4 regions of the Streptomyces sp. NPDC005070 genome follow, and region 1 is predicted to be linked to each of the others. Evidence: riboswitches for the same ligand, from Rfam matches in the RefSeq annotation. Region 1 holds a riboswitch; each other region holds the start of a gene.
What was found. A riboswitch is a leader RNA that binds a small molecule or an ion and turns the genes downstream of it on or off. The one in region 1 is predicted to bind cyclic di-AMP.
Positions count from the first base shown of each region.

Region 2: another riboswitch for cyclic di-AMP. It lies ahead of ACWEBX_RS05375 (NlpC/P60 family protein); the one in region 1 lies ahead of ACWEBX_RS22265 (transglycosylase family protein).
Region 3: another riboswitch for cyclic di-AMP. It lies ahead of ACWEBX_RS23965 (M23 family metallopeptidase); the one in region 1 lies ahead of ACWEBX_RS22265 (transglycosylase family protein).
Region 4: another riboswitch for cyclic di-AMP. It lies ahead of ACWEBX_RS03715 (M23 family metallopeptidase); the one in region 1 lies ahead of ACWEBX_RS22265 (transglycosylase family protein).

Region 1 covers NZ_JBSFZS010000065.1:30,383-33,610, forward strand. The annotation lists gene ACWEBX_RS22260 (transglycosylase family protein) at 105-1,043, shown strand; cyclic di-AMP (ydaO/yuaA leader) riboswitch at 1,227-1,420, shown strand; gene ACWEBX_RS22265 (transglycosylase family protein) at 1,425-2,126, shown strand; gene eno (phosphopyruvate hydratase) at 2,467-3,228, shown strand, end outside.
Region 2 covers NZ_JBSFZS010000009.1:58,554-61,781, reverse strand. The annotation lists gene ACWEBX_RS05385 (alpha/beta fold hydrolase) at 205-951, shown strand; gene ACWEBX_RS05380 (hypothetical protein) at 982-1,212, opposite strand; cyclic di-AMP (ydaO/yuaA leader) riboswitch at 1,632-1,803, shown strand; gene ACWEBX_RS05375 (NlpC/P60 family protein) at 1,811-3,228, shown strand, end outside.
Region 3 covers NZ_JBSFZS010000074.1:11,817-15,044, forward strand. The annotation lists gene ACWEBX_RS23960 (SGNH/GDSL hydrolase family protein) at 1-98, opposite strand, end outside; gene ACWEBX_RS23965 (M23 family metallopeptidase) at 371-1,273, opposite strand; cyclic di-AMP (ydaO/yuaA leader) riboswitch at 1,278-1,433, opposite strand; gene ACWEBX_RS23970 (tyrosine-protein phosphatase) at 2,088-2,885, shown strand; gene ACWEBX_RS23975 (DUF6126 family protein) at 2,914-3,030, opposite strand; gene ACWEBX_RS23980 (helix-turn-helix domain-containing protein) at 3,057-3,228, opposite strand, start outside.
Region 4 covers NZ_JBSFZS010000006.1:8,926-12,153, forward strand. The annotation lists gene ACWEBX_RS03710 (GntR family transcriptional regulator) at 1-250, opposite strand, end outside; gene ACWEBX_RS03715 (M23 family metallopeptidase) at 446-1,213, opposite strand; cyclic di-AMP (ydaO/yuaA leader) riboswitch at 1,226-1,382, opposite strand; gene ACWEBX_RS03720 (M16 family metallopeptidase) at 1,597-2,985, opposite strand; gene ACWEBX_RS03725 (M16 family metallopeptidase) at 2,982-3,228, opposite strand, start outside.

The sequences.
Region 1 (3,228 bases):
AACCAGCGTTCGAGTGCGACTACCTTCACCCATCAACGCGGCACCTGCGCCACTCACTTAGCAGGAGTCGCTGTGCTCCCCGCTGTCGCTCGAAAGGCTCTCGCATGCTCTCCGGGAACGGCCGTCACCGTCGCCCTCGCCAGGCCCCGGCTCTCATCGTCGCCGCAGGGGTGACGGGATCGGCGATCGTCATCCCGTTGCTCGCCGCGGCGAGCGCGAACGCGGCCGACGGGACCACCTGGGACCGGGTGGCACAGTGCGAGAGCGGTGGCGCGTGGAGCGCCAACGAAGGAAACGGGTACTACGGCGGCCTCCAGCTCGACCAGGACAACTGGGAGGCGCACGGCGGCCTCGAGTACGCCCCGACGGCCGACCAGGCCAGCCGCTCGCAGCAGATAGCCGTCGCCGAGAAGGTGCTCGCCGACACGGGCCTCGCGGCCTGGCCGACGTGCGGGCCGCTCTCGGGTCTCAGCAAGAGCTCCGCCGGGGTCAGCGTCGACACGGGCGTGGCCGGCGACTCGTCGAGCACCGGCAACGACTCCGGTTCGTACATTTCGTCCGGTCTGGCAACTTCGCCCAGCTCGTCCCCTTCGAGCGATTCGTCCGGTTCGAGCGAGTCCTCCGACGCGGCCGGCAGCACCGCCACGCCCAGCGCCTCGCAGAGCTCCGACAGCGCGGCCGCCGCGACCGGCAAGGGTGATGAATCGCCCAAGTCGGGACAGAAGGAAGCCTCTTCGACCCCCTCCACCTCGTCGAGTTCCGGCACCGGGCGACACCGCGGCGGGGACGCGGCGGAGAGCACGGCCGACAGCCGGACCGACGGCTCCGCGGGGCGTCATGCCGCGAGCTCCGAGACCGACGCCGCCGACACCGAGTACGTCGCAGAGGTCATCGGGAACCTCTGGAGCATTTCCGACGCCCTTGGCCTCGAAGGCGGATGGGGCGATCTGCCCCAGGTGGACACGGGGGCGGCCGACAGCGATCCCGGCCTCGTCATTCCTGGTCAGAGCGTCGCGGACACGGCCGAAACGGTGCAGAAGTAGGGGGAGTTCGCGTCACGGTTCGCCGTGGAATGTCCTATTTGGCGCAAGTGAGAGATGGGTCTCAGAAGCCCTGATCGTCTTTGAAATTCCGCCAATCGACTGCTTACGGTCGTGACCGCTCGCCACAGCGGGCTCCGACGGTCGCAACGCCGAATCCTGCCAACGGCCGTACGGGAACAGTCGTCGCGTCATGCGCCGTAGGCAGGAGCGGGGGACCCAAGGTAAGCGCCGGGTCCGGGAGTCGAGAGACACCCGGGAACGGCTTGGGGTGAAGCCGCGTGCCGGACGTCCTGGAGACAGGGCCGAGGGCATGCGGCCGGGCAACTCATTCGGCCCGAACCCGACAGCTCACCTCGCAGGCGTCGGTGAGGGGATCTCTCCATGCTGTTCTCCGGCAAGGGCAAGCACCGCCGCCCGAACAAGGCCACCCGTGTCGCCACGCTCGCCGGTGTCACCGGCGTCGCCATCGCCGCCCCGCTGATGGCGGCCGGCAACGCCTCCGCCGCCACCACCTCCGAGTGGGACACCGTCGCCCAGTGCGAGTCCGGCGGCAACTGGTCCATCAACACCGGCAACGGCTACTACGGCGGCCTCCAGTTCTCGTCCTCCACCTGGGCCGCGTACGGCGGCACCGCCTACGCCTCGACCGCCGACCAGGCCTCGAAGGCGCAGCAGATCGCCATCGGCGAGAAGGTCCTCGCCGCTCAGGGCAAGGGCGCCTGGCCGACCTGCGGCACCGGCCTGTCGAGCACCCCGAACGACGGCGGCTCGGCCCCGGCGGCCCCGTCGGCGCCCTCCTCGTCGAGCGCCTCGCAGCAGAGCGCCCCGGCCACCCGTACGACGGAGCAGCCCGCCTCCCGTTCCGCGGAGCGCCCCGCCGCACAGAAGACCGTCACCACCCCGGCCGGCAAGAAGGTCAAGAAGGGCGACGGCGAGTACAAGGTCGTCAAGGGTGACACCCTCAGCTCGATCGCCGAGAAGAAGCACGTCAAGGGCGGCTGGCAGAAGCTGTTCAAGCTGAACAAGGGCATCGTCGCCGACGCCGACTTCATCTACCCGGGCCAGCAGCTCCACCTGCGCTGAGCAGCGCGGCACGCCGGTTGACCCGGCCGCTTTCGGCGGAGGGCGGCCGTGATTCCGGCACCGCGCCGCGACGCCCCAGGCAATGCCCCCTCGTGGGATCTCCGCACGCACCGGAGACCCGCCGAGGTCCCCCGTCCCCACGGGTTCCCCGCTCCGGCACGTGTTCCCCCGCACGTGTCGGAGCGGGGTTTTTTATTCCTTTTTTTGTTCCGTTCAGGAACAATATGTAGGCTCAGTCCGCTCAAGGGGTGGTCGATCGCTGGCCGATCCCCCTGAGCCGGTTAGGCTCATCCCGCGGGGCTGCCGAGCCCCGCGTACCCGCGTCACATCCCATAAGGAGATGCTCGTGCCGTCCATCGACGTCGTCGTAGCCCGGGAAATCCTGGACTCCCGAGGCAACCCCACGGTCGAGGTCGAGGTCGGCCTCGACGACGGCAGCACGGGTCGTGCCGCCGTTCCGTCCGGCGCCTCCACCGGAGCGTTCGAGGCCATCGAGCTTCGCGACGGTGACCCGAACCGCTACCAGGGCAAGGGTGTCGAGAAGGCCGTCCTCGCCGTCATCGAGCAGATCGGCCCGGAGCTCGTCGGCTACGACGCCACCGAGCAGCGCCTGATCGACCAGGCGATGTTCGACCTGGACGCCACCGACAACAAGGGCTCGCTCGGCGCCAACGCCATCCTCGGCGTCTCGCTCGCCGTCGCGCACGCCGCCTCCGAGGCGTCCGACCTGCCGCTCTTCCGTTACCTGGGCGGACCGAACGCGCACCTGCTGCCCGTTCCGATGATGAACATCCTGAACGGCGGCTCGCACGCCGACTCCAACGTGGACATCCAGGAGTTCATGATCGCCCCGATCGGCGCGGAGTCCTTCTCCGAGGCCCTGCGCTGGGGCGCCGAGGTCTACCACACCCTCAAGAAGGTGCTGAAGACCAAGGGCCTGTCCACCGGCCTCGGCGACGAGGGCGGCTTCGCCCCGAACCTCGAGTCCAACCGCGCCGCCCTCGACCTCATCCTCGAGGCCGTCAAGGAGGCCGGTTACATCCCCGGCGAGCAGATCGCCCTCGCCCTCGACGTCGCCGCCTCCGAGTTCTACAAGGACGGC
Region 2 (3,228 bases), on a different contig from region 1:
GTGTCAACGGGAGTCGGGACGCTGCCCGCAGGCGGCCCGTCTCTGGCGTTTCTACCAGGAATGGCGCAATGGGTACCGCGCGCGGCCCAAGCCCACGGAGTGACCTACGGAGTGAGATTGGGGCGGGTCCGTGCCCGGTGAGACGATCCCTCCTCACGGTCCAGTGCGAGGCGTGGACTAAGCGCCGGTAGGTGGAGGGGTGTCATGCGAGGTTCTGTGCGGATGTCCGCCGACGATGTGTCCCGGTCCGGGGAGACCGGCGCCTCCGTGGCGCTGCGGCCCCGCCGCGTTCCTCGTCCGGACGGGGAACCGGCGCGTGCGGCCGTACTCGTCCTTCATGGCGGCACCGCCGACAGCAAGGCCCCGTTGCGGCCGTGGAACCTGGCACGTGCCCGGATGCGGCCGTTCGTGCGCTCCGTGACACGGGCCCTGCCGGACGAGGACACGTTCGTCGGTCAGGTGCGCTACCGCCACCGGGGATGGAACGGCGTGGACGCCGACCCCGTCGCCGACGTTCTGCTGGCACTGGACGAACTCGCCGCTCTGGTGGGGGAGGTGCCGGTCGTGCTCGTGGGCCACTCGATGGGCGGGCGCGCCGCGCTGCGGGCCGCGGCCGCCCCACAGGTCCGGGCCGTGGTGGCACTGGCGCCTTGGTGCCCCGAGGGTGAGCCGGTGGCCCACCTCCGGGACAAACGCGTGATCGTGCTGCACGGGGACCGGGACCGGGTCACCGACCCCGTGGAGTCGTTCGCCCTCGTCCGTCGGGCCGCGGAGGCGGGTTCCTCCGCGAGCGCCGTGCGGGTCGAGGGCGGGGACCACGCGATGCTGCGCCGCGCGCGGACCTGGCATCGGGCCACGAGTACGACGGTCGCCGAACTGGTGACCAGGATCGGCGGTGGCCTCGACCCGCTCCCCGCCGAACGGCCGGGCGGAGAGCCCGGCGTTCTGTAGGGCGTGCGGGACGTCCTGGGGCCGCGGCCGTCAGGAGCCCGGTGTGTCGAGCCGGTCGTCGGGGTCGGGGGTGGGGGAGAAGGCGCGGCGCCTACCGGACGCCGGCCGTGCGGCGGACGAGGGAAGCGGGGCGCCCGTCGACGGATCCCAGCTCAGGATCCACTCGAAGTCGCGTTGCAGCCGACGTGCTTCGCTTCGCACGAGCGTCGGTATGTCACCGCGTTCGGAGATCAGTTGGGCATAGATCGGCGCTTCGTGCACGTGGGGATCCTCGACTCGCTCTCGTGGTCTGACGTGCTTCGACGGTACGGCCGGCAGATGGTCGCAGCGGTGATCCGGCCAGCTCGGCCAGAACCGGTCAAGGTGTGACGGAAGGGTGCCGTCGATGTCGAGCGACGTGCCAGGGAACGCCCGTTGCGTGCACACTTTCGACACATTCGAGTTGGCTCGACGTGTGACCCGCGGCTCGGGACCGGGCGCCGGCCTCGATCGTCCCAACGGCCGTGCTCAGCCACCTTTTCGCGTACGGCCCGTGTCCTCACGGTCGCGCTGCGGGATGGTGCGATGAAGGTCACGAAAATGTATCGGACATCTGGGACGTGGATCTTCACATCGGGTGCACACCATCGCTAAGTTGGCGACCAGGCCGCCCGACTCCCTCCGGCGAAGTTCGCCGGGCGGTGCGGCCTCCGCCGAGTCCTGCCTGTCCTCGTGGCAGCGGGAGCCGGGGACCCACCGAACCTGGGGTGAATCGGCCAACTGCCTTTCGGGGCAGGGACCGTAGGGCATACCTTCCGGAATCGTCCGCCCGAACCCGACAGCTAACCCGGTAGGCGGACGACGGAAGGAGCACCACTCCATGGCGCCGGAACGCACCCCGCCCAGCGGCGAAGAAGTCGCCCGACGACTCTCGTCCCTCTACGACCAGGCGGAGCTCGCCACCGGAAACTTCAACGGGACCCGCGCCCTGGCGAACTCCAGCCGCAGGCCGGGCCGACGGGGCGCCAGTCAGGGGAGCGGGGTTTCCGACGCCGCCCAGGAGGACCTGATGCGGCAGTGGTTCGACGGGGCGCGCTCCCGGTTCGGACCCTCGGCTCCGGCCGCACTCCCGGTGGACAGGCAGCAGGAGCGTGGCAGCGGAGGTGCTCGTCCGAAGGAGGCCGCGAAGGCGCCCAGGGGGTCCTCGTCGGACCTTCCGACGATCTACGAGCTGGAACAGATCGTGCGGCCGGTCGCCGAGTTGACGGCTGCCCCGATGCGAGAGCTGACCGCAGGTCCGGCTTCGGAGCCGGGCGCGCGCCCCGCGTTGGAGCTGACCGCCGGTCCGGCGGCCGCGCCCCCGGTCGGCGCACAGGCGGCACCGGGATCCGAGATGGCGGTCCGTGCGGGGCTCCGCGCGGGGGCCGCTCCGGCCGCGGCGTCGCAGCAGTCCTCGCCGCACGTCAAGAAGCAGAGCGCCCGGCGCAAGTTCGCCGTCGCGCGGGAGCTGATGGCGCGCCACATGGCACGGCAGGGCATGCCCGTGGCACAGGTGCCGGCCATCGAGTACCGCCCGGCGGCCCCGCAGACCGGTTCGTTCCCGTCGGTCGGTCAGACCGGTTCGTTCCCGATGGTCGGTCAGACGGGTTCGTTCCCGACGGTCGGGCAGACCGGTTCGTTCCCGACGGTCGGGCAGACGGGCTCGTTCCCGTCGGTCGGCCAGACCGGTACCTTCCCGTCGGTCGCTCAGCCCACCGCGTTTCCGGCGGCTCCGCAGACCGCCGCGTTCCCGTCCGCCGCTCAGACGGGCACCTTCCCGTCGGTCGCTCAGGCGCCCGCGTACCAGGCGGCGCCCCAGCCGACCCCGTACGAGGCGGCGCCCGGGGTCTTCGACACGGGCTCCATGCCCCAGGTGTACGAGTCGGCGCCCCCGGCCGCCCAGCCCCAGGCGGTCATCCTGCCCCGCGGGTACGAAGCGCCCGCACCGGCCCCCGAGTACACGTCGGTGCTCCTGCCCCTCGCGTACGAGAAGCCGACGCGTCCCAGCGGGTACCAGCCGGCCCCGATGCCCCCGATGAGCGAGCCGGTTCCCCAGCCTCCGGCGTACGAGGCCGCGCCGCGCGCGGCCGCCTATCCGCCGGCCCCGATGAGCGAGCCGTTGCCGCAGCCGCCCGCGTACGAGGCCGCGCCGCGTCCGGCCGCTTATCAGTCGGCCCCGATGCCCCCCGAGAACCAGCCGGCGCCCCCGCCGGCCGGCGACGCCTGGCGGCAGTCGTTGCGGCCGACCGGGAACCAGCA
Region 3 (3,228 bases), on a different contig from region 1:
GCGAACCGGTCGGCCCAGCCGACGAAGGCTCCATCGGGCCCAGGGTCGCCGACGCCCTCGGTGAAGCTGTCCCCCACCGCCACGTACGACCCGATCACTGATCTGTTGTCACTCTTCGAATCGTCTGCCACATCAAGCATGATTCACCTTTTGATGTGAGCTACGCGACCGTAGGGAGGGGTTGACGGGCGGTGAGATAAGCCACTCGCCAAGCATTGGTCAACTCTGGAATAAGGCCCGCGTCAAGGATGTTGAGGCAGCGATCGCCCCGAGGTCGCGTCACGGGAACACCGAAGGCCGGACCCAGGGGATCATGGGGTCCGGCCTTCGGAGATCTTCCTGACCGTCAGGAGCAGGAGGAGGAGGGGCGTCAGCCCACGGCGACACCGTGCGAGCGCAGGTACGCGACCGGGTCGATGTCGGAGCCGTAGTCCGGCGTGGTGCGGATCTCGAAGTGCAGGTGCGGTCCGGTCACGTTGCCGGTCGCGCCGGAGAGGCCTATCTGCTGCCCCTCGGTCACGGTCTGCCCGGCCGAGACGGACAGCGACGACATGTGGGCGTACTGGGAGTACTTGCCGTCGGCGTGCTGGATGACGACCTGGTTGCCGTAGGCGCCGCCCCAGCCCGCGGAGACGACGGTGCCCGCCGCGATGGACTTGAGCGTGGTGCCGGTCGGGACCACGAAGTCCACGCCCGTGTGGTAGCCGCTGGACCACATGCTGCCCGCCACCTTGTAACCGGTGCCGATGCTGCTGCTGTCGACCGGCAGGGTGTAGCCGGAGGAGCTGTTGGTGGAAGCCGTGGCGGACGGGGCCGTGTCGGCGGCCGGGGTCGCCTGCGCGGACTTCGCCGCGGTGGCCGTCCGCGTGGCCGACTGCGTCGCCGAGTGGGCGGCGGAGGCGGCCTTCTTGCCGAGCGACAGCTTCAGACCGGGGTGGATCAGCGACGGGTCGCTGCCGATCGCGGAGCGGTTGTCCGCGTAGATCTTCTTCCAGCCGCCGCCGACGTTCTGCTCGTCGGCGATCTTCGAGAGGTAGTCGCCGCGCTTCACCGCGTACGTCTTGACCGTGGCGGACTTGGCGGACTTCTCGGCGGGGGCGGCGGTCGCGGCCTTCTCGACATGCTGCGCGACAGGGGTGGCCGGGGTCGCGGCCTGGGCGCCCGTGGCTCCCATCAGGGGCAGCGCGAGTGCGGCGCCACCGGTTCCGGCCACGGCTATCGAGCGGGTGAAACGGAGGGACTTGGGACGGCGGTGCTTACCCTTCGCGGGCATGACGAATTCCTCTCCGGCGCCTGCGGGGTGAGCTGTCGGGTGCGGGCTGGAGATGCCCGGCCGCTGCTGTGCGGCTGTACCCCTAGCCTGTTCCGGAGACCGGACCAGGCACGGAACCTGTGGGTCCCCCGCTCCTGCCGTGTACGGGTGAGTGTGCGGATTCCGGGCGGCGGCAGGATTGGGCGTCCGTCCGGATTGAGGCAGAACGTAAGCGAGATGAGAGCGCGTCGACAACTATGGGCGGTTTCTGTGCGCTCGTCTTTCTTGATCCATGCGGAAATCGCCGTCACCCTCCGTGGAGTGACGATCTTCCGGACCTCTCAACCCACCCGTAAAACCTCGCGGGTTGAGAAATGAGGACGGCAACGCATCGTCACGAATATGACGCTCCTCACGCGACTCGCCCCAGGGCGCCCTATTCCAGGGCCAGTTGTAACGAAGGCGCTTATTCGGACAGAACGGTCAGATGCGACGTCGACGGATATCCAGTACATCCGGACCTCTATGCGAGGCGGCGCACAAAACGGCACACTCGCAATGCCGCATTTCACCTCAATTGCCCCGCGAGTCCCGCGCGGCGCGAAGGACGTGACCGACCCGACGGCCGGCCCCGCACGCGCATCGAACTGGCGTTCGATCCAGCGACTGTGGAGCGCCGCTTCCAGGGCTTTCAGTACGGGAGAAGGCCGCCTGTGGACAACTCATTGCCCGAGGAACCTATGTCGTATCGTCGACAGCGCAAGCCGGTACAACTGCCGACGAGCGGCGCCGAGTCCAGCCCGGTGACGCCGGCGGCCGAATGGGAGGAGCCCCCGTGACGCAGCAGGTCCCGTCGACCGAGCCCGAGCTCGGCGGAGTGCGGAACTTCCGCGACGTGGGCGGACTGCCCGCCGCGGACGGCCGGCGCGTGCGCTACGGGCGGCTGTTCCGCAGCGGCCACCTCGCGCACGCCACGGAGGAGGACGCCGCGTTCCTCGCCTCCCTGGGTCTCCACACGATCTTCGACTTCCGCAACGCCGCGGACCAGAAGCTGGAGGGCCCGGACGTCGAGCTGCCGGGCGTACTGAACGTGAACCTCCCGCTGAGCGACCCGGCGGACGGCAGCGAGTTCTGGAAGATGGTCCGCGACGGCGACATCGACCAGCTTCGCGGGCTCCTCGGCGACGGCAAGGCCGCGAACCGGATGATCAACTCGTACCGCACCATCATCAGCGAGCGCACGGCCGAGCACGCCCAGGTGCTGCACGCCCTGGCCGACGACAGCGTGCCCGCGCTGATGCACTGCGCGGCGGGCAAGGACCGCGCCGGGCTGTCCATCGCTGTCACCCTGCTGGCCCTCGGCGTCGAGCGCGAGGCGATCGTGACCGACTACCTGGAGTCGAACGCCGCGCACCGCCGTTACAAGGTCCACCGCAACGGCTCCTCGGCCGGCGCCTACTCCCCCGAGGTCATGGAACTGCTCAGCCCGCTGTTCGACGCGCGCGCCGAGTACCTGACAGCCGCCTTCGAGACGATCGAGGAGAAGTGGGGCAGCGTCGAGGCCTATCTGGAACAGGGGCTGGGGCTCACGCCGGAGCTCCGGGAGCGCCTGCGCGCGCGGCTCCTGGACTGAGCCGGAGCCGCCCTCCCCGGCCGGGGCCCTACTGGTTCTGCGCGCCCAGCGTGAAGAGCAGGTAGATGAAGGCCGCGAACAGGTGGCCGACGGCGACGTAGATGATCAGCCGCACCCAGAGGGCGCGCGGGAACTTGTCCTCCATGGACCGGCGGGGTTCTGTGGGTTCGGTCATGATGTCTCTCCCGGGGTGGGGTGGCCGGTCGCCGGGCCGAGGCACAGCGCGGCGACGGGGCTCTGCAGCAGGGTGTGTACGAAGAGGAGATCGGCTCCGTCGCGCTCGGCGGCGGCGATGCGGTGCGGGGTCAGCGAGTCGAAGTGGGCGCTGTCTCCCGGAGCGAGG
Region 4 (3,228 bases), on a different contig from region 1:
GCAGCATGCGCATCTCCAGGAGGTCCGCGGCCTCCAGCTCGCTGGGCTCCGCGACGCAGGCGCCCGCGTGCCGGCGGGTGACCACGAAGCCCTCCGCCTCCAGCGTGCGCAGCGCCTCGCGCACGGGGACGCGCGAGACGCCGTAGCGGCGTGCGAGCAGTTCCTCGGTGAGCCGGCCGCCGCGCTCGTAGACACCCGCGACGATGTCGTCACGGATCGCCGTGCACACCGAGTGTGCCGGAATACGCATGACCGACCTCCGCTTTAATCCCCGTGAAACGCCGTCGATTGACGCTTGTTCAGTGACTCTATTGCAGGAAGCCTGAATTTCCGATGGCGGGCCTGAATCCATGGATATTTTTTGGACAGACGGCGTCCGGAAACGACGATGCCCCGACTCGGTGAGCCGGGGCATCAAAAGCGGTGGGAAGCCGCGAAGCGGTCGTCAGACGTTGACGCCGTGCGAGCGCAGGTAGGCGACCGGGTCGATGTCCGAGCCGTACTCCGCGGTCGTACGCGCCTCGAAGTGGAGGTGCGGTCCCGTGGTGTTGCCGGTGTCCCCGGAGAGGCCGATCTGCTGCCCCGGAGTGACGGCCTGCCCCACGGACACCCCGATGGACGACAGGTGGCCGAACATGGTGTACGTGCCGTCGTGCATCTTGACCACGACTTGATTGCCGTAGGCGCCGCCCCAGCCGGCCGTGACGACCGTGCCGGATCCGACGGCGTGGACCGAGGTGCCGGAGGAGGCGTGGAAGTCGACGCCGGTGTGGCTGCCGGAGGACCAGAGGGCGCTGCTGGCCTGGTAGCCGGTGGAGACGTACGAACCGGTGATCGGCATGACGAACGTGTTCAGGCGCTTGCGCTCGGCCTCGCGGGCGGCGCGCTCCTTGGCCTCGCGGAGCTTCGAGGCCTGCTCGGCGGCCTGCTTGCGGGCGGTCTGCTCGGCCTGCTTGCGCGCTGCGGCTTCGTCGGCGGCGCGCTGCTGCGCGAAGGCCTGGGCGTCGATCTGGTCGGCGACCGTGTCGTTGAGGGTGACGGCCTGGGTGAGCCCGGTCTGCTCGACGGAGGCTTCCGCGGCGAACGCGGGGGCGGCCAGGGTTCCGATCACGCCGGTGGTGGTGAGCGCCGCGACCCCGACGGCGGTCGTGGTGGTGCTGTGCACCCGGCTGCTCGTACGACGATGCTTGCCGGTGCCACAGGTGAACGCCATGTAGGGGCTGGTCCTTTCCTTCCCTCTCGCCTACCGGGTTAGCTGACGGGTTCGGAGCAGGAAGGTCTCCTACGGGCTCCCTCCGAAGAGGGCGTCCGATTCACCCCAGGGACTGCGTGGGTCCCCGGCTCCCCTGACTCACGTCACGGGGACTCGGCGATGACTGTCCGGTGCCGCGGGCGCGGCGCACTGCGTGACGAACAGCCGCACCGACGCTAAACGCGGTGTCTTTCGAACAACAAACGGATCACGATTTTTGTAACGCATCCCACAGGGCAGAAGGGCAACCGCCGTACGAATACGGACATCTTGGGACCGATGTCCGGAAAGGGAAGGGCCCTGACGGCTCTTCAGCCGTCAGGGCCCTCTTCCGTCGCACGGTTCTACTCGGCTGCCACCACGGTGACTTCACCGATTTCGAGGGCCCTCATCGGGTCCGCGATCTGTGCCGCGTCGCCGACCAGGACGGTCACCAGACGGTCCGTCGGGAAGGCGCTCACGGCCGCCGCGGTGGCCTCCACGGTGCCGGTGGCCGCCAGTTGCCGGTAGAGCGTCGCCTGGTAGTCGTCCGGCAGGTGCTGCTCGACCTGGTCCGCGAGCGTGCTCGCGACGGCCGCCGCCGTCTCGAACTTGAGGGGCGCGACACCCACCAGGTTCTGCACGGCGACATCGCGCTCGGTGTCGGTCAGGCCTTCGGCCGCGAGGGTGCGCAGCACCTTCCACAGGTCGTCGAGCGCCGGGCCGGTGTTGGGAGTGTCCACAGAACCGCTGATGGCGAGCATCGCGGCGCCCGTGCCGTCCGGCGCGGAGCGGAGGACCTGCCCGAACGCCCGTACGCCGTAGGTGTAGCCCTTCTCCTCGCGCAGGACGCGGTCCAGGCGCGAGGTGAGGGTGCCGCCGAGGCAGTAGGTGCCGAGGACCTGGGCGGGCCACACGCGGTCGTGCCGGTCGGCACCGACACGGCCGATGAGGAGCTGCGTCTGGACGGCTCCGGGGCGGTCGACGATGATCACGCGGCCGGTGTCGTCGGCGCTCACCGGCGGCACCAGACGCGGTTCGGCGGAGGAGCCGGTCCAGGAGCCGAGCGTGTCGGCGAGCAGTTCGTCGAGATCGACATCGGTCAGGTCACCGACGACGACCGCGGTGGCCGTGGCGGGGCGTACGTGCTTCTCGTAGAAGGCGCGAACGCCCGACGCGTCGATGTTCTGGACCGTCTCCTCGGTGCCCTGGCGGGGGCGCGACATGCGCGCGCTCGCCGGGAACAGTTCCTTGGAGAGCTCCTTGGCGGCACGACGGGCGGGGTTGGCCGTCTCGTGCGGGATCTCGTCCAGCCGGTTGGTCACCAGCCGCTCGACCTCGCTGTCCGCGAACGCGGGGGCCCGCAGGGCGTCGGCGAGCAGGCCGAGGGCCTTGGCCAGGCGCGAGACGGGCACTTCGAGGGACAGGCGTACGCCGGGGTGGTCGGCGTGCGCGTCGAGCGTGGCGCCGCAACGCTCCAGTTCGGCGGCGAAGTCCTCGGCAGAGTGCTTGTCGGTGCCCTCGGAGAAGGCGCGCGCCATGATCGTGGCGATGCCGTCCAGGCCCGCCGGCTCGGCGTCCAGCGGCGCGGCGAGGATCACCTCGACGGCGACGACCTGCTGACCGGGGCGGTGGCAGCGCAGCACGGTCAGACCGTTGTCCAGGGTGCCGCGCTCGGGGGCGGGGAACGCCCACGGCTTCGGCTGTCCTGCCTGGGGCTGTGGGTGGAAGTCCATGGTGGCGAGCTCGGTCACTTCGCCGCCTCCTCGTCGGTCTCGTCGGCGGAGCCGGCCGCGTCGGCGGCTTCGGCTGTGGTCGGTTCGTAGACGAGCACCGCGCGGTTGTCGGGGCGCAGACGGGCCTTGGCGGCCTCCTGGACCTCCTCCGCCGTGACGTCGAGGACGCGCTGTACGGCGGTCAGAGCGAGCTGCGGGTCGCCGAACAGGACGGCGTACCGGCACAATTCGTCGGCGCGGCCGGCGACGGTACCGAGCCGG